One region of the Kitasatospora sp. NPDC059795 genome, then DNA from elsewhere that is predicted to be linked to it. Evidence: riboswitches for the same ligand, from Rfam matches in the RefSeq annotation. Region 1 holds a riboswitch; each other region holds the start of a gene.
The links. A riboswitch is a leader RNA that binds a small molecule or an ion and turns the genes downstream of it on or off. The one in region 1 is predicted to bind cobalamin.
Positions count from the first base shown of each region.

Region 1 (5,400 bases):
CGCTCCAGCTGCTCCTGGTCCAGGCCCGGCGCGTCGAACGGGTTGCGCCGCCGCCGGTGCGGCAGCGCCAACCGGGCGGCCGTCCGGACGTCCTCCTCCAGCACCTCGGTGCGCCCCGCCCACGCGGCCAGCGCCACCGCCGTGCGCGCCATCACGATGTCCGCCCGCAGGCCGTCCACCTCGAACGCCGCGCACACCGCCGTGATCTGCCGCAGCGCGAGGTCCGACAGCTCGACCGTCGGCAGCAACTCCCGTGCGGCCCCGATCCGTTCGGCGAGGGCGAGCTCCTCGCCGGCCCAACTCGTCGCGAAGGCGGCCGGATCGGCGTCGTAGGCGAGCCGGCGGCGCACCACCTCGGCGCGCTCGTCCGCGTCCCGGGTGGCGGCGATCTCCACCGTCAGGCCGAACCGGTCCAGCAGCTGCGGCCGCAGTTCGCCCTCCTCCGGGTTCATCGTCCCCACCAGCAGGAACCGCGCGGCGTGCCGCACCGAGACACCCTCGCGCTCCACGTACGAACGCCCCATCGCGGCCGCGTCCAGCAGCAGGTCCACCAGGTGGTCCTGGAGCAGGTTCACCTCGTCGATGTACAGCACGCCGCGGTGCGCCTTCGCCAACAGCCCGGGCTCGTACGCCTTCACGCCCTCGGCGAGCGCCCGCTCCAGGTCCAGCGACCCGACCACCCGGTCCTCGGAGACGCCCACCGGCAGCTCCACCAGGAACGCCGGACGCTCCGCCGTGCCCCGGTCGGAGTGCGGCCCGTCCGGGCACTGCGGGTCCGGCGACGCCGGGTCGCAGGCGAAACGGCAGCCCGCCACCGTCGCGATCGACGGCAGCAGTCCCGCCAGGGCGCGCACCATCGTCGACTTCGCGGTGCCCTTCTCGCCGCGCACCAGCACGCCGCCCACCGCCGGGGACACCGCGTTCAGCAGCAGCCCCAGCCGCAGGTCGTCCATGCCGACGATCGCCGTGAACGGGTAACGGACATCGGTCAGTTCACTCACTTCGAACCCTCCATCTCCACCGGGGCCGGAGCCCCGGGAGGCACGAACGGCAGACCCGCCGGCGCCCCGTTCTCGATCAGCTTCCACAGCGCGTCCGTGTCGGCGTGCTCCGCCACCAAGTCGCCCAGCGCGTCCAGCCGTTGCTCGCGCGCCGCCGCGAACGAGGTGTCCGGGGCCGGCACGAACGCCCGCCCCGCGGCGTCGGCGACCGCGGCCAGGAACGTCCGCCGGAACGCGTCGTTCTCCAGCACCCCGTGCCAGGTCGTCCCCCACACCGGACCGACCCGGCAGCCGTCCAGCGCGTCGCCCGCCTCGTCCGTGACGAACGCCCCGCCGCCCTCCACCGTCACCACGCCGTGGTGGATCTCGTACCCCGCCACCCGCTCACCGAGCGCCACGCCCGTCGGACGGGCCAGCACCTTCTCCGCACCGAACACCACCCGGGTCGGGAGCAGCCCCAGACCGTCCACGGCGCCGGACCCGGACTCCACCTCGTCGACGATCTCCCGGCCCAGCATCTGGTAGCCGCCGCACACCCCGAGCACCGGCAGCCCCGCGGCGACGCGCCGGCGCAGCGGCTCCACCAGGCCCCGGCCGCGCAGCCAGTCGAGGTCCGCGACGGTCGCGCGCGTCCCCGGCAGCACCACCAGGTCCGCGTCCGCCAGCTCCTCCGGACGGGTCGCCCAGCGCACCAGCACGCCCGGCTCCTGCGCCAGTGCGTCCACGTCCGTGAAGTTCGACAACCGCGGGAACCGCACCACCGCGACCCGCAGCACCTCCGCGCCCACCGGGCCGCCCGCCGCCGGACGCGCCGCCACCGAGGCCAGATCCAGCGAGTCCTCCGCGTCCAGCCACAGCCCCTCCAGCATCGGGAACGTCCCCAGCACCGGACGCCCCGTCAACTCCCGCAGCATCTCCAACCCGGGCGCGAGCAGCCGGGCGTCACCGCGGAACTTGTTCACGAACCAGCCCGCGACGAGGGACTGGTCGTCCGCCGAGAGCAGCGCGAGCGTGCCGAACATCGACGCGAACACCCCGCCGCGGTCGATGTCCCCGACCACCACGACCGGCAGCCGGGCCGCCGACGCCAGGCCCATGTTCGCGATGTCCCGGTCCCGCAGGTTGATCTCCGCCGGAGAGCCCGCGCCCTCGCACACCACCACGTCGAACCGCGACCGCAGGTCCGCCAGACACTCCAACGAGCGCTCCAGCAGCACCGGCTTCCGGTCCCGGTAGTCCAGCGCCCCGACCTCCGCCACGGCCCGCCCCATCAGCACCACCTGGCTCCGGCCGTTCGCACCCGGCTTCAGCAGCACCGGGTTCATCGCCGCCTCCGGCTCCACCCCCGCCGCCTGCGCCTGCATCGCCTGCGCCCGCCCGATCTCCGCCCCGTCGGCCGTCACGAACGAGTTCAGCGACATGTTCTGCGCCTTGAACGGAGCCACCCGCACGCCCTGCCGCCACAGCCACCGACAGATCCCGGCCGTCACCACGCTCTTCCCGGCATCCGAGGTCGTCCCGGCCACCAACAACGCACCGCTCACGGACGGCCTCCTTCGGAGGAGAGAGGAAAGGAAGGGAGAACACGCCGGGCGACCGGTACGGTGCGAGGACGCGACGGCGCGGTCACGTGCGTCCGGCCCGGGCGAGGACCAGGCAGCGCGCGCCGGCGGTGACGGCGAGGGCGAGCACGCCCACGCGGCGGGAGAGACGGCAGGCGCGTGCGATGTCGGGGACGGCCACCGGGGGGCGGCCCGCGCCGAGGACCGGTCGGTGCTCGACGCGTTCGCCGTAGCGGAGGGTGCCGCCCAACCGGACGTCGAGGGCGCCGGCGAACGCGGCCTCGGCCTGGCCGGCGTTCGGGCTGGGGTGGGCGGAGCCGTCCCGCCGCCAGACCCGCCAGGTCCGTGCGGGGGAGTCGGACGCGGCGACGGTGAGCAGCGCCGTGAGCCGGGCCCCCGGCCACCCGGCGACGTCGTCGAGGCGGGCGGCGGCCCAGCCGAAACGGCGGTGCCGCGGGGACTTGTGACCGACCATCGCGTCCAGGGTGTTCACGGCCCGGAACGCCAGCAGCCCCGGAACGCCCGCGATCCCGCCCCACACCAGCGCGTTGACGACCGCGTCGGCGGTGTTCTCCGCGACGGACTCCACCACCGCCCGCGCGATCTGCTGCTCGTCCAGCCCGGACGGGTCGCGCCCGCACAGGTGCGGCAGCCGTTCCCGCGCGGCCGTCAGATCACCGGCGGCCAGCGACCGTTCGATCGTCCGGGCCTCCCGGGTGAGCGACGTCCCGCCGAGGACGGTGAACGTCGCGGCGGCCGTCAACGCGGCCTCGGCGAGCGGAGCGCGACGGGCGGCCCGGGCGGCGAGCGCCGCTCCGCCCGCGACGGCGCCGACGGCGAGCGCGGTGTGCAGCGCGCCCGCCCCGCGGTGGTCGCGCCACAGCCGGCCCTCCAGCCGGGCCGCGGCGGTGCCGAACAGGGCGACGGGGTGTCCGCGCCGGGGGTCTCCGAGCCGGGCGTCCGCGAGATACCCCGCGACCGCGCCCACCAGGTACGGGGCAGCCCGCATGGCGTTGTGTCCTCACTCAGGGTCCGCGCCCTGGATCGACGGAACGAAGGCGAGAGTCTCCTGACTTCCGGTCACCCCCGCGCGGGGTGAACGGTCACAGTGGCGGGACCGCGCCGGACTCGCACCGGCTTCCTCTGCTTGCCTCCGTTTGGCCCGAAGATCCCACCACGCCCGCTTCGGACCAGTCAACCGAGGCCCCGGAGGGTTTGGTCACACCCCGCCCGCCGCCGGGGCCGAGGCCGGGCAGCATCCGACGGGCCCAAGGCAGGCCCTAGGATGCAGCCACATTCGCCGCCCGGACGGGCGGACAAGGGGAGGAAACGTGCGACAGGCAGTCCGGCGCGCCGCGCAGGGCGCCGCGGCGCTGGCCGCTCTGGCGGCGGTCTCGGGGTGCGCGGTGCAGAGCGACGCCGTCGCCGGGATCTCCGTGACCGAGGACGGCCGCCCGCTGGGCGTCCTGCTGGTCTGCGGCCACCGGATCGACGGAGCCACCCTCTCCACCAGCGAGGGCAGCCACGAGGAGACGATCGGAAGCTGGACCGCCCACACCGCCCTCGGTCCCGGGCTGAGCACCTGGACCCTGGACGCGCCCGCCGAGGGCTGGGAGACGGGCAGGTCGGCCACCCCGCTCGACGCCGGGACCACCTACCACCTCCAGGGCTGGACCAAGGACAACTCCCGGTCGTCGACCGCCACCGCCTTCACCCCGGAGGACCTGAAGCAGCTCGCCCCGGGAAACGTCCGCTACGACGGCACCGCCTCCGACGGCAGCGGCACCACCCGCACCGTCCCCGTCGAGGAGTTCCGCGCCACGGCCTGCGCGAAGCGCTGACCCCGCACCCCCGCCCGGCCGTCCGGCCGCCCGCGTTGCGCCGTGAACTCCCGGAAGCGGTCGCCGAGTTCGCTCTCCGACTGCTCCTCGGCGCGGCACGCCGCCGGCCCCGGACGGTGACCTGCGTCACGGGAACCGGCGCCCCGGGCCGGACAAGGCATGACGTGAACCATCCACACTCCCGGCTCCGGGCCGGGAATCCCGAAGCGTTCCGCGACCTGTTCCGGGACCACTCCTCGCTGGTGTACCGCCACGCCGTACGCGTGACCGGGAACTGGGCCCTGGCCGAGGACGTGGTCTCGCTGACCTTCCTGGAGGCCTGGCGCCTGCGCGGAAAACTCCGCGACGAGGGCGACAGCCCGCGCCCCTGGCTGATGGGCATCGCCGTGAACGTGCTGCGCAACACGACGCGCGCCGCCCGCCGCCACAGCGCGGCCATGTCCCGGGTGCCCGCCGCCGACGTCGTCCCCGACTTCGCGGACGAACTCGTCGGCCGGATGGCCGACTCCGAGGAACTCGCGGCCGCCCGCAAGGCCCTGGCCCGACTGCGGCGCTCCGAACGCGAGGTCTTCGCGCTGTGCGTCTGGTCCGGGCTCGGCTACGCCGAAGCGGCAGCCACCCTCGGCGTGCCCGTCGGCACCGTGCGCTCACGCCTGTCCCGCGCCCGCACCCGACTGCGCAGACTCGCGGACGAGGAACTTCGCGCCGCGAAGAAAAAGCTGGAACCCCTCCCGATCCCCGGACAAGTACAGGGCAGCCGCGACACCGCGGCCCGGCCGTACAAGGAGACGCACCGATGATCCGCAACCCGCGGCGGCGCAACGAACCGCTCGACCACGCGGAACTGGCCCGCCTCCTGCCCGCACCGGCCGACCCCCGGCTGGCGGACGACCGCCGGCACCTGCTGGAGGAGCACCTGATGAACGAGATCCACCGGTCCGACCCGGCCTCCGCGCCCGCCCCGGCACGGCGCTCGCTGCGCCGCACCGTCCTGAT
Region 1 covers NZ_JBHWID010000012.1:153,059-158,458, forward strand. The annotation lists gene ACFV4P_RS24220 (putative cobaltochelatase) at 1-953, opposite strand, end outside; gene ACFV4P_RS24225 (cobyric acid synthase) at 998-2,545, opposite strand; gene ACFV4P_RS24230 (cobalamin biosynthesis protein) at 2,628-3,572, opposite strand; cobalamin riboswitch at 3,605-3,753, opposite strand; gene ACFV4P_RS24235 (hypothetical protein) at 3,895-4,404, shown strand; gene ACFV4P_RS24240 (RNA polymerase sigma factor) at 4,569-5,204, shown strand; gene ACFV4P_RS24245 (CU044_5270 family protein) at 5,201-5,400, shown strand, end outside.

Region 2 (5,400 bases), on a different contig from region 1:
CTTGAGGGTGACGCTCTGACCGGCGTAGGCGGCGAGGTTGAAGGTGCGCTGCTGGTAGCCGGCGGCGGCGTTGGTGTTGTTGTAGGTGGCGAGGGTGGTGCCGTTGGCGGTGACGGTGAGGGTGTCGAAGACGGTGGTGGTGGAGGAGGCGCTGTCGATGTGGAGCCAGAAGCTCAGGTTGTAGGCGGAGCAGCCGGCGGGCAGGGTGACGGTCTGGGCGAGGGCGTCGGTGTTGGTGGCGCCGTACCCGTCGAGCCAGGCGTCGTAGCTGCCGGAGTGCGCGGGCTCACTGGAGCTGGAGTTGATGGTGGAGCTGCCGCCGCTGTTGGTCTCGGTCCAGCCGGAGGTGCTGCCGGTCTCGAAGCCCGGGTTGGTGATCAGCTGGGCGGCGGTGCAGGTGGTGCCGCCGCTCGCGGCGACCGTCCAGGTGAAGGCGGCGGTTGCGGAGGGGCCGGTGGAGTCCGTCGCGGTGACGGTGACCGTGCCGGTGCCGGCGGTGGTCGGGGTGCCGCTGATCAGACCGGTCGAGGGGTTGACGGTGAGGCCGACGGGCAGGCCGGTGGCCGACCAGGCGAGGGTGCCGCCGGCGGTGTCGGTGGCGGCGAGCTGGAGGCTGGTCGCGGTGCCGACGGTGGCGGTGCGGGCCCCCGGGTCGGTGACGGTGACCGAGCCGGTGTTGCCGGTGGAGCCGCCCTGGGCGAGCCACGCGGTGGCGTTGAGGGCGAGCGCGGCGTCGGTGCCGGCCGGGTCGTTCCAGCCGTTGTACAGGGTGTTGCCGGGCTGGCCGGTGCCGTCGTCGATCGGCGAGGAGTCGCCCCAGATCGCCACCCGGCCCTTGCCGAAGGTGGAGGTGACGAACGCGGCGCCGGTGTTGCCGCTGTAACCGGTGCGGTAGAGCAGGCCCTTGACGTTGGGGTTGTCGGCGGGCTTGAGGGTGAAGGTGGTGCCGTTGCGGATGATCGAGCCGGTGACGGTGCCGAACGGCCCGTTGAGCACCGGGTCGCCGGCGGAGGTGATCGCCCGCGGGTTGTCGGTGGTGATGTTCAGCAGGTCGACGGAGAACCCGAACGGGTCGGTGTTGTTGACGCCGTTGCTGGTCAGCAGGTCGTTGATGATCGCCGGGGAGTCCCAGCCGTCGTTGTTTCGGTCGCTCTGGGTGTGGTCGGAGATCAGGAAGAGGCCGCCGCCGTTCTGGACGAACGTCATGACGGCGGTCTTCTCGGCGGCGCTGAGCCGGATGTTGGGCTCGGGGATCACGAACTCGTCGAAGTTGGCGAGGTCGAGCGCGCCGCCCGTGCCGTAGGTGATGGTGTTGCCGGCGGGCAGCGTCTTGAGGCTGTAGTTTCCGGTCTTCTGCAGGGCCACGCCCCAGGCGGAGAGGGCGCCGGTCCAGCTGGTCTCGCCGGTCGGGTTGGCGTTCTGCGCCAGCGGGTCGGGCTGGCTGGTGGAGATGATCCAGTCGGCGTTGCCCGCGGTCTCCGCCTTGGTGTTGTCGAACAGAACTCGCTTGGGGGTGGCGGCGGCCGCGGCGGCGCTCTTGGGGGTGGCCGCGGTGGCGTGCTGCGGGACGGCGCTCGCGCCGGCGGCGGCCACCAGTGCGGCGGCGGCGAGGGCCAGCGGGCGGGCGGCCTTCCACGTTCTGATCATCTGTCAATCTCCTCGAACCACAGGGACCATGGGGTGCGCTACGCGCGTAGGCGGGCACACGCTGCCATGGTGGGGTAAGCGGAGCTTGAACGGAACATGTCGATCGCGCGCCGTCCACAATGGGCGGATTTGCGCAGACGTGAGAGTGATCACGTAGCGCCGACGGCAGAAAGCAGGCCCGGAACGCCAGGTGGGACGGCGTTCCGGGCCCGGACGGGCTGACGGCGCGTCAGGCGGCCAGCAGCGCCGGGACGGTCCGCGGCCGGCTCTCCGCGTCGATGGCGACGAAGGTGAGCCGGCCGGTGGCGACCCGGGTGACCGGGCCGGTGGCGTTCCAGCGTTCCGCGGTGACGGTGACGTGGACGGTCATCGACGTGCGGCCGGCCCGTTCGAGCTCGGCGTGCGCGGTGAGCAGGTCGCCGGCCCGGACCGGGGCCAGGAAGGTCATGCCGTCCACGGCGGCGGTGACGGCCGGGCCCTCGGCGTGCCGGGCGGCGGACGCGGCGGCGGCGTCGTCGATGAGCTTCATCACCACGCCGCCGTGGATGGTGCCGTAGAGGTTGGTGTCGTGTTCGCTCATGATGTGGGCGAGCGTGACCTGGGACGCCTGCGCGGGCTTTGCGGCGGCCGCCTCGGGTACGACGGTCTGGTCTGCCACGGGAACTCTCCTTCGCGAGTCGCGGCTCGGACGATCCGCGGCGCCGGTGGGCTCCGCGGGCGGCGGCAGGTCTTCGGACTCGCGGGCATCTCCCGTGGAGGGCCTGTCTACTGGCCGTCGCTTCCCGGGCCGATCGGGCCCAGTGCGTGTGACGGCGGTCGTTCCCGCTCACCGCTGCGAGGCAGTCCTGGACTCGCACCAGGTTCCCTCTTGCGACGCTCCCGCCGTTGATCGGACGGGGCGAACCGCTGCCCGACCAGCCTATCTCCCCGTTCGAGGTGCTCCGCCCTTGGGTCTGAAGGCAGACGCCGGGACCTGCCCTACGGCTGTGCCGGTCGGCGCCAGGGGGCGTCGGGGGCGGTCGGGGCGGGGTCGGCGGCGGTGCGCAGCGCGTAGGTGTCCTCGTCCACGGGCCCCAGGTAGTGGTGGCCGGTGAAGTGGCACCAGGCGGGGAGGTCGAGCGGGGCGGCGGGGTCGGTGGCGCGGACGTGCACGAGGGTGCCGGCGGGGGCGTCGGCGATGGCGGCGCGCAGGCGCAGCAGCAGGGTGACGCAGAGCAGGCCGCGTCCGTCGAAGGCCAGTGCCGTGGCAGGCAGCCTTTGTCGCGACGGGGTGGAGGTTGCCTGCGGCGGCACGTGGTAGGTCATCGTCGGCTCCGGACGGCTGCGGTGGCGATGGCGGGCAGGGTGAGCAGGGCGAGCAGGCCGCCGCCGAAGGCGAGGACGGAGTAGCCGGAGAGGTCGACGACGGCGCCGGAGGCGAGGCCGCCGGTGGCGCCGGAGAGCGAGACGGCGACGTCCACGCTGCCCTGGGTCTTGGCGCGGGTGGCGAGCGGGACGCCGTCGGTGAGGATGGCGGTGCCGGAGACCAGGCCGAAGTTCCAGCCGAGGCCGAGCAGCACGAGGGCGAGCGCGAGCAGCGGGACGGAGTGCGCGGGGGCGAGGGCGGCGAGCAGTCCGGCGGCGACCAGGGTGAGGCAGGCGGCGGCGCCGACGGCGAGCGGGCCGTGCCGGTCGACGAGGCGTCCGGTGAGCGGGGAGGGCAGGTACATCGCGGCGACGTGCAGGGCGATGACCAGTCCGGAGGCGGCGGTGCCCCGGCCGGCGTCGTGCATGTGGACGGGCGTCATGGTCATCACGCCGACCATGACCAGCTGGGTGACCACCATGACCTGGGCGCCGAGCAGAACGCGGTTGCGCACCACGGCAGTTGACGCGTCGGCCGGCCGGTCCGCAGGCTCGGCGGCGGAGGCTGCGGCGGGTGCCGCGGCGGCGGGCTCGGCGGCGGGGGCCGCGGCGGCGGGGGCCGCGGCGGCGGGGGCCGCGGCGGCGCGGGCGACCAGCATCGGGTCGGGGTGCAGCCGGGTGGCGAGGACGAGGGCGGCGGCGGTGTAGGCGAGGCCGGCCAGCAGGAACGGCCCGGCGAGGCGTGGCAGGTGCAGGGCGTGGGCGACGGCACCGGTGGGGGCGGCCAGGTTGGGGCCGAGGACGCCGCCGAGGGTGGTGGCGACGAGCACGGTGGAGATCGCGCGGGCGCGGTGCCCGGGGGCGGCGAGGTCGGCGCCGGCGTAGCGGGCCTGGAGGTTGGTGGCGCTGCCGGCGCCGTAGACGAACAGCGCGAGGAAGAGCAGCACGGGACTGTCGAGGGCGGCGGCGACGATGACGCCGACGCTGCCGACAGCGCCGGTGGCGTAGCCGGCGGTGAGTCCGGGGCGGCGGCCGCGGGCGGCGGATATCCGGCTGACCATGATCGCGGCGAGGGCGCTGCCGGCGGTGAACAGGGCGCTGGGCAGTCCGGCGAGCGCGGTGCTGCCGAGCATGTCCTTGGCGAGGACGGCGCCGACGGTGATGCCGGCGGCGAGCCCGGCGCCGCTGAGGATCTGGGCGGTGACCAGGGTGCGCAGGATGTGCCGTTGGACGGCGGGGTCGGCGGCGAGTTCGGCGGCGAGTTCGGCGGGCGGTGGTGCGGTGGTGCTGATCCTGGTCCTCACGGCTCTCCCCTGTTCTCCAAGTTTTCGTGGAATACCCTATCGATCGCTTACCGAGCGACCGCCGGGCGCACGAATGCGGGCGGGGAGCGCCGGATGAATGCGGCGAGCGCCCCCCGTGCGGGTGAGAGAGGAGGCGCGGTGCCCCGAGTGCCCGTTCTGCCGGGCGGGCCGCTGGGACGCTGGGGCGATGATCTCTCGACGCGGACTTCTCTTTGCCTCCGGCGGCGTGGTGACGGCCGCCGCCCTGACCGGCCCCGGGGCCGGCGCCTCGCTCGCGGCGGGCGCGACGCCGCAGGACGACCCGGCCCGGCGGGAGGCAGCGCTGATCATGGCGCGCCGCATCCTGCTGACGGACGCCGACCACAACGACCTGACACTCGACTACCTGAAGCTGCTCACCGGCCGTACCCGCCTCAAGCCGACCGACACCCGGGACGTCGTGGTGGTCGGCGCGGGCGTCTCCGGCATGGTGTGCGCCCGGCTGCTGCAGGCGGCGGGCCACCGGGTGCGGGTGCTGGAGGCGAACCGCAGCCGGGTGGGCGGCCGGGTGAAGACCTTCCGCGGCGAGGTGTGGCAGGACGGGCGGCTGCACGCGGAGGCCGGCGCGATGCGCATCCCGTCCAGCCACCTGCTGACCCTCGCGCTCGCCGACCACCTGAAGGTGCCGCGCCGCCCGTTCGACCTGGTGGACCTCCCGCCGGTGCCGGACCAGGTGTCCAACGACTCCAAGGTGACGTACAAGTCCTGGACGGGCGAGGAGTTCAGCAGCGGCGAGGCCCCGGTGTACGTCGCGCCGAAGGGCCTCGGCAGCCGCTTCGTGCACGTCAACGGGCAGACCGTCAGCAAGGGCGCGTACAGCGCCGATCCGGGCCCGATCAACAAGAGCTTCGGCTGGAACAGCAACCAGACCACCGCGGCCGCCTTCGACAAGGCCCTCGACACCGCCCGCGCCTACACCATGGTGAAGAACCCCGACGGCACCTGGACCGACAAGCCGATCGCCGAACGCGTCGAGGGCATGGCCAACCTGCTGTACGACATGGACGGCTACTCACTGCTGCGCTACCTCCAGGAGGGCGAGGGCTGGAGCGACGCCCAGATCCAG
Region 2 covers NZ_JBHWID010000026.1:16,322-21,721, forward strand. The annotation lists gene ACFV4P_RS33055 (putative Ig domain-containing protein) at 1-1,647, opposite strand, end outside; gene ACFV4P_RS33060 (acyl-CoA thioesterase) at 1,877-2,305, opposite strand; cobalamin riboswitch at 2,352-2,570, opposite strand; gene ACFV4P_RS33065 (sulfurtransferase TusA family protein) at 2,626-2,952, opposite strand; gene ACFV4P_RS33070 (MFS transporter) at 2,949-4,283, opposite strand; gene ACFV4P_RS33075 (flavin monoamine oxidase family protein) at 4,483-5,400, shown strand, end outside.
Region 2: another riboswitch for cobalamin. It lies ahead of ACFV4P_RS33060 (acyl-CoA thioesterase); the one in region 1 lies ahead of ACFV4P_RS24230 (cobalamin biosynthesis protein).

Region 3 (5,400 bases), on a different contig from region 1:
GAGTTCCTCGGCGACCGCCACGAAATAGCGCAAGGTCCGTAGCTCCACGCTGCCACGATACGCAGCGGGTATCGGCGCCGCGGAACGGGTCTTGGACATCGGCGCCGCCCCGGCGGTGCACTGGTGGACATGAGCGAAGAAGCGAAGACCGAAGAAGTGAAGGTCGAAGAAACGAAGACCCGCGAGCCGCAGACCCGTCCGACCCGTCCGGCCGTGTCGGTGGTCGGCCCCGGCGAGGGCGAGACGATCGTGCTGGGCACCACCCGGATGCGCGTCCTGGAGGACGGCAGCCACACCGGGCACCGCCTCGCGATCGCCGAGTCCGTCCTCGCCCCGCACACCGAGGGTCCGCCGCAGCACCGCCACCGCGAGCACGACGAGGGCTTCTACGTGCTGTCCGGCACGGTGCGTTTCACCGTCGGGGACGAGGAGCACGACGCCGTCGCGGGCACCCTGGTGATCGTCCCGCCCGGTGCCCCGCACACCTTCGCCAACCCGGCCGACCGGCCCGCCGTCCTGCTCAGCACCTTCACCCCCGACCTGTACGTGCAGTACTTCCGGGACCTCCGGGACGTCCTCGCCGCGGGCCGTCCGCCGACGCCGCAGGCCACCGTCGACGTGATGTTCCGCTACGCGACGGAGCCCGCTGCCGACCACCCCCGGGGCTCTTCCGTCAATTGAAGCAATGGTTCCGGAATTCCCCGGAGAATCGGCGCCGGAAAGCGAAAGACACACCTCTGCGGGACAAGTCAATATGTACTTTCCGGGATTCGCTCTGCATAGTGGTGCGTCGAATCGGGAGTCGAATCGAGAAGGGGGCTCTCTTTGTCGCAGATCCACGGCAACGCCGCACAGCAGGTCGAGCTGGAGCGGGTGCAGGTGTCCGTCATCGGCGAGCTGTTCGACGAGCGGCTCGCCGGGGCACGGTCGCAGCTGGGCCGGGTGCTGGCGTCGGCGCCGGGCAGTGCGGGCGAGGTGTACGAGCGGGAGGTGGCGGCGGGGCGACTGGCGGGCGAGGTGCGCCGGTTGGAAGGCGCCGAGGGCGGGTTGGTCTTCGGCCGGATCGACCTGGTGGACGGGACGGTGCTGCGGATCGGGCGGTTGGGTCTGCAGCGGGACGAGGACGAGCTGCCGGTGCTGGTGGACTGGCGGGCGGAGGCGGCGCGGGCGTTCTACGAGGCGACGCCGGTGCATCCGCTGGGGCTGCGTCGGCGCCGTCATCTGAGCGTGACGGGCCGCACGGTGGTCGGGGTGAGCGACGAGCTGCTGGACGGTTCGGAGCCGACCGCGGGGGACGTCGTCGGTGACGGTCCGTTGGCGGCCGCGCTGCGCGAGCGGCGCACGGGCAGGATGGGGACGGCGGTCGCCACGCTGCAAACGGAGCAGGACGCGATCGTCCGGTCCGCGCACCGCGGGGTGACGGTGGTGCAGGGCGGGCCGGGCACCGGGAAGACGGTGGTGGCGCTGCACCGTGCCGCGTACGTGCTGTACGCGTTCCCGAAGGCGGCCGAGCGCGGCGTGCTGGTGCTGGGGCCGAACGCGCGCTTCCTCGACTACATCTCGCAGGTGCTGCCGTCGCTCGGCGAGAACGACGTCGTGCTGGCGACCTGCGAGGAGCTGGCGGGGGTCCGGCCGGGCGCCGTGGAAGGGTTCGGGACGGACGGGTTCGGGACGGACGCGTTCGCCGTGGACACGTTCGCCGTGGACGGGTTCGGGGCGGCGCGGCTCAAGGGCGGCGCCGAGCTGGCCGAGGCGCTGGCCGGGTCGGTGCGGGCGCGGCAGGCGCCCGGCGGGGAGTTCTCCGTCCGGGTCGGGCAGGAGTGGGTCCGGCTGGCGGAGCGGGAGGTCGCGGAGGCGCGCGGGGCGGCGCGGGCGAGCGGGCTCGCCCACAACCGGGCGCGCGGGCTGTTCCTGGAGCTGCTGGTGGATGCGCTGACCGACACGCTGGCCCGGGGCACGGCCGAGGCGCTGGAGCGGATCGACGCCGAGGTCGCCCTGCTCACCGGAATCGACCTCGACCGGATGGCGGCGCGGGACCTGCGCCGGATCGGCGTCGACGACCGACCCGCCGACGGGAGCGCCGAGTTCGACGCCGACGCAGTGCGGGCGGCGCTGCTGGAGGACGCGCACCTGGACCGGGCCGTGGAGGCGATCTGGCCTCGCTTGTCGCCCGGCGCCGTCGTCGAGGCGCTGCTGGGCGACGCCGCCGCGCTGGCCGCGCACCTGCCGCAACTCGCCGACGACGAGCGGGCGTTGCTGCTGCGCACGCCCGGCGCGCCGTGGACCGGGGCCGACCTGCCGCTGCTCGACGAGGCGGCGAGCCTGGTCGACGGGCCGCCGGAGCGGGTCTTCGGGCACGTCGTGGTGGACGAGGCGCAGGAGTTGACGGCCATGCAGTGGCGGATGATCGTACGCCGGTGCCCGGGGCGGTCGATGACGCTGGTCGGCGACTTCGCGCAGGCGGGCCCGGCGGCGACCGCGCGGGACTGGGACGAGGCGCTCGCCCCGCACCTCGGCGGGCGCTTCGACCTGCGGACGCTGACCGTCGGGTACCGCACCACGCAGGAGATCCTGGCCGCCACCGGGGAGTTGCTCGCCCGGATCGCCCCGGGGCAGGCGCCGGTGCGGTCGGTCCGGCACGGCGACGAGCCGCGGGCCGTCCCGGCGGCCGCGGGGCGGCTCGTCGACGCGCTCGTCGGCGAGTTGCGGGCGCAGGCCGCCGCGCATCCGGGCGAGTTGCTCGGCGTGGTCTGCGCGGACGGCCGGGTCGCGGAGTTGGCGGCGGCGGGGGTCGGGGAGTTCGCCCGGCTGGTCCCGGCCTCGGAGGCGCGCGGCCTGGAGTTCGACGAGGTGTTCGTGGTGGATCCGGAGGGGATCGTCGCGGCCCGGCCGGCGGGCGAACGGGACCTGTACGTCGCGATGACCCGCGCCACCAAGCGGCTGTGCACGGTCGCGGTGCGGGGGCCGGGCGCGTAACGCGCCTCCCACCTGCGGGTCCGCCGGGGCCACCAGGCAGAATCGGCGTCATGCGTACCCTTCTCGTCATCGGCATCGGCGCGGGCGATCCCGACCACCTCACTCTGGAGGCGGTCAAGGCGATCGGCCGCACCGATGCGTTCCTGCTGCTGGACAAGCCCGAGGAGCGGCAGGACCTGATCCGGCTGCGGCGTCGGATGATCGCCGAACACGGGCGGCCCGGGCACCGGGTGGTCGAGCTGATCGACCCGGCGCGGGACCGTTCGACGGCCGCGTACAAGGAGGCCGTGGAGGAGTGGCGGGAGCGGCGCGCCGATCTGGTCGAGCAGGCGGTCGTCGAGGAGCTGGCGGACGGCGAGACCGGCGCGCTGCTGGTCTGGGGCGACCCCGCGCTGTACGACAGTGTGATCGCCGTACTGGACCGGATCCTGGCGCGCGGCCGCACCGCCTTCGAGTACACCGTCCTCCCCGGCATCAGCAGCATCTCGGTGCTGGCGGCCCGTCACCGCACCACCCTGACCCGCACCGCGCGCCCGGTGCGGATCACCACCGGGCGGCGGCTGGCCGCCGAGGGCTTCGGCCCGGGCGCGGAGGACGCGGTGGTGATGCTGGACGGCCAGGCGGCGTTCACCGCGATCGACCCCGAGGGCGTGCACATCCACTACGGCGCCTACCTGGGCACCGAGGACGAGATCCTGGCGGCCGGCCCGCTCGCCGAACAGGCCGACCGCATCGCCGAGTTGCGCGAGGAGGCGCGGGCCCGCAAGGGCTGGATCATGGACAGCTACCTGCTGCGCCGCACCGAGGACTGACCCGGCCCGCGTCCCACGGAGCGGACGGGTGACGGAATTCGGTCCTGATCCCGTCCGCTCCGTTCTACACTGGCCGCGCAACTGGTTCGCCCTGCCCGCCAGGCAGGCGCGTCGCAAGAGGGAACCCGGTGGGAATCCGGGACTGCCCCGCAGCGGTGAGTGGGAACGACCGCCGTCATACGCACTGGGTCCGGACGGGCCCGGGAAGCGACGGCCAGTAGGTGTCCGGGCCTCGGCCCGGGCGTGGCCCACGAGTCCGAATACCTGCCCGTTGCCCGGGCGCGACCGTTCGCGCCCGGCCTCCGATGACCTCGAGGGCGGGTCGGCGAACAACCGGGCGGGCGGGCGCAGTTGACGCACGCCGCCCGGCCAGTGACCCCTTCGCGCCCTCCAGTGCCGTCGGACCCGAGGTTCGAGGCTCGCGAAGGAGAGTCCCCTTGACCACGAAGTCCGCAGCCGCGGCGACCGTCCACGGCTACCCCCGCCAGGGCGGCAACCGGGAGTTGAAGAAGGCCGTCGAGGGCTACTGGAAGGGCGCCGTCACCGCCGACGTGCTGCTCGCCACCGCCGCCGCCCTGCGCTGCTCCAACTGGCGGCAGCTGGCCGGCGCCGGCATCACCGAAGTCCCCACCGGCGACTTCTCGTTGTACGACCACGTGCTCGACACCACGGTCGCCGTCGGCGCGATCCCGCCCCGGCACCGGGCCGCCGTGGACGCCGATCCGCTGGCCGGGTACTTCGCCATGGCGCGCGGCACCCAGGAGCTCGCGCCGCTCGAAATGACCAAGTGGTTCGACACCAACTACCACTACCTGGTACCCGAGTTGGGGCCGGACACGGTGTTCGCCGCGAACTCCGCCAAGCAGGTCGGCGAACTCCGCGAGGCCCTGCTCCAGGGTTACCGGGCCCGCCCGGTGCTGCTCGGCCCGATCAGCTACCTGCTGCTCGCCAAGGCCGCCCCCGGCGCTCCGGACGGTTTCGAGCCGCTCACCCTGCTGGACCGGCTGCTGCCGGTGTACGCCGAACTCCTCGCCGACCTGCGGGCCGCCGGCGCGGCGTGGGTGCAGCTCGACGAGCCCGCGCTCGTCCAGGACCGCACCCCGGCCGAACTGAACGCCGCCGCCCGCGCCTACCGCGAGCTCGGCACGCTGACGGACCGCCCGAAGCTGCTGGTCGCCTCCTACTTCGACCGGCTCGGCGAGGCCCTGATCACCCTCGCCAAGGCCCCCGTCGAGGGCCTGGCGCTGGACTTCACCGGCCCGGCCGCGGGCAACCTCACCGACCTCGCCGCGGTCGGCGGCCTGCCCGGCAAGCGCCTGGTCGCGGGCGTGGTGGACGGCCGCAACGTGTGGATCAACGACCTGGAGAAGTCGCTGGCCACCCTCGCCACCCTGCTCGGCCTGGCCGACCGGGTGGACGTCGCCCCGTCCTGCTCGCTGCTGCACGTCCCGCTGGACGCCGCCGCCGAACGCGACCTGGACCCGCAGATCGCCCGCTGGCTGGCGTTCGCCCGGCAGAAGGCCGCCGAGACGGCGCTGCTGGCCCGCGCCCTGCGCGAGGGCACCGCCACCATCACCGCCCAACTCGCCGCCAACCGGGCCGATCTGGCGTC
Region 3 covers NZ_JBHWID010000005.1:416,273-421,672, forward strand. The annotation lists gene ACFV4P_RS13870 (LysR family transcriptional regulator) at 1-48, opposite strand, end outside; gene ACFV4P_RS13875 (cupin domain-containing protein) at 130-681, shown strand; gene ACFV4P_RS13880 (HelD family protein) at 826-2,976, shown strand; gene cobF (precorrin-6A synthase (deacetylating)) at 3,027-3,788, shown strand; cobalamin riboswitch at 3,854-4,075, shown strand; gene metE (5-methyltetrahydropteroyltriglutamate--homocysteine S-methyltransferase) at 4,226-5,400, shown strand, end outside.
Region 3: another riboswitch for cobalamin. It lies ahead of metE (5-methyltetrahydropteroyltriglutamate--homocysteine S-methyltransferase); the one in region 1 lies ahead of ACFV4P_RS24230 (cobalamin biosynthesis protein).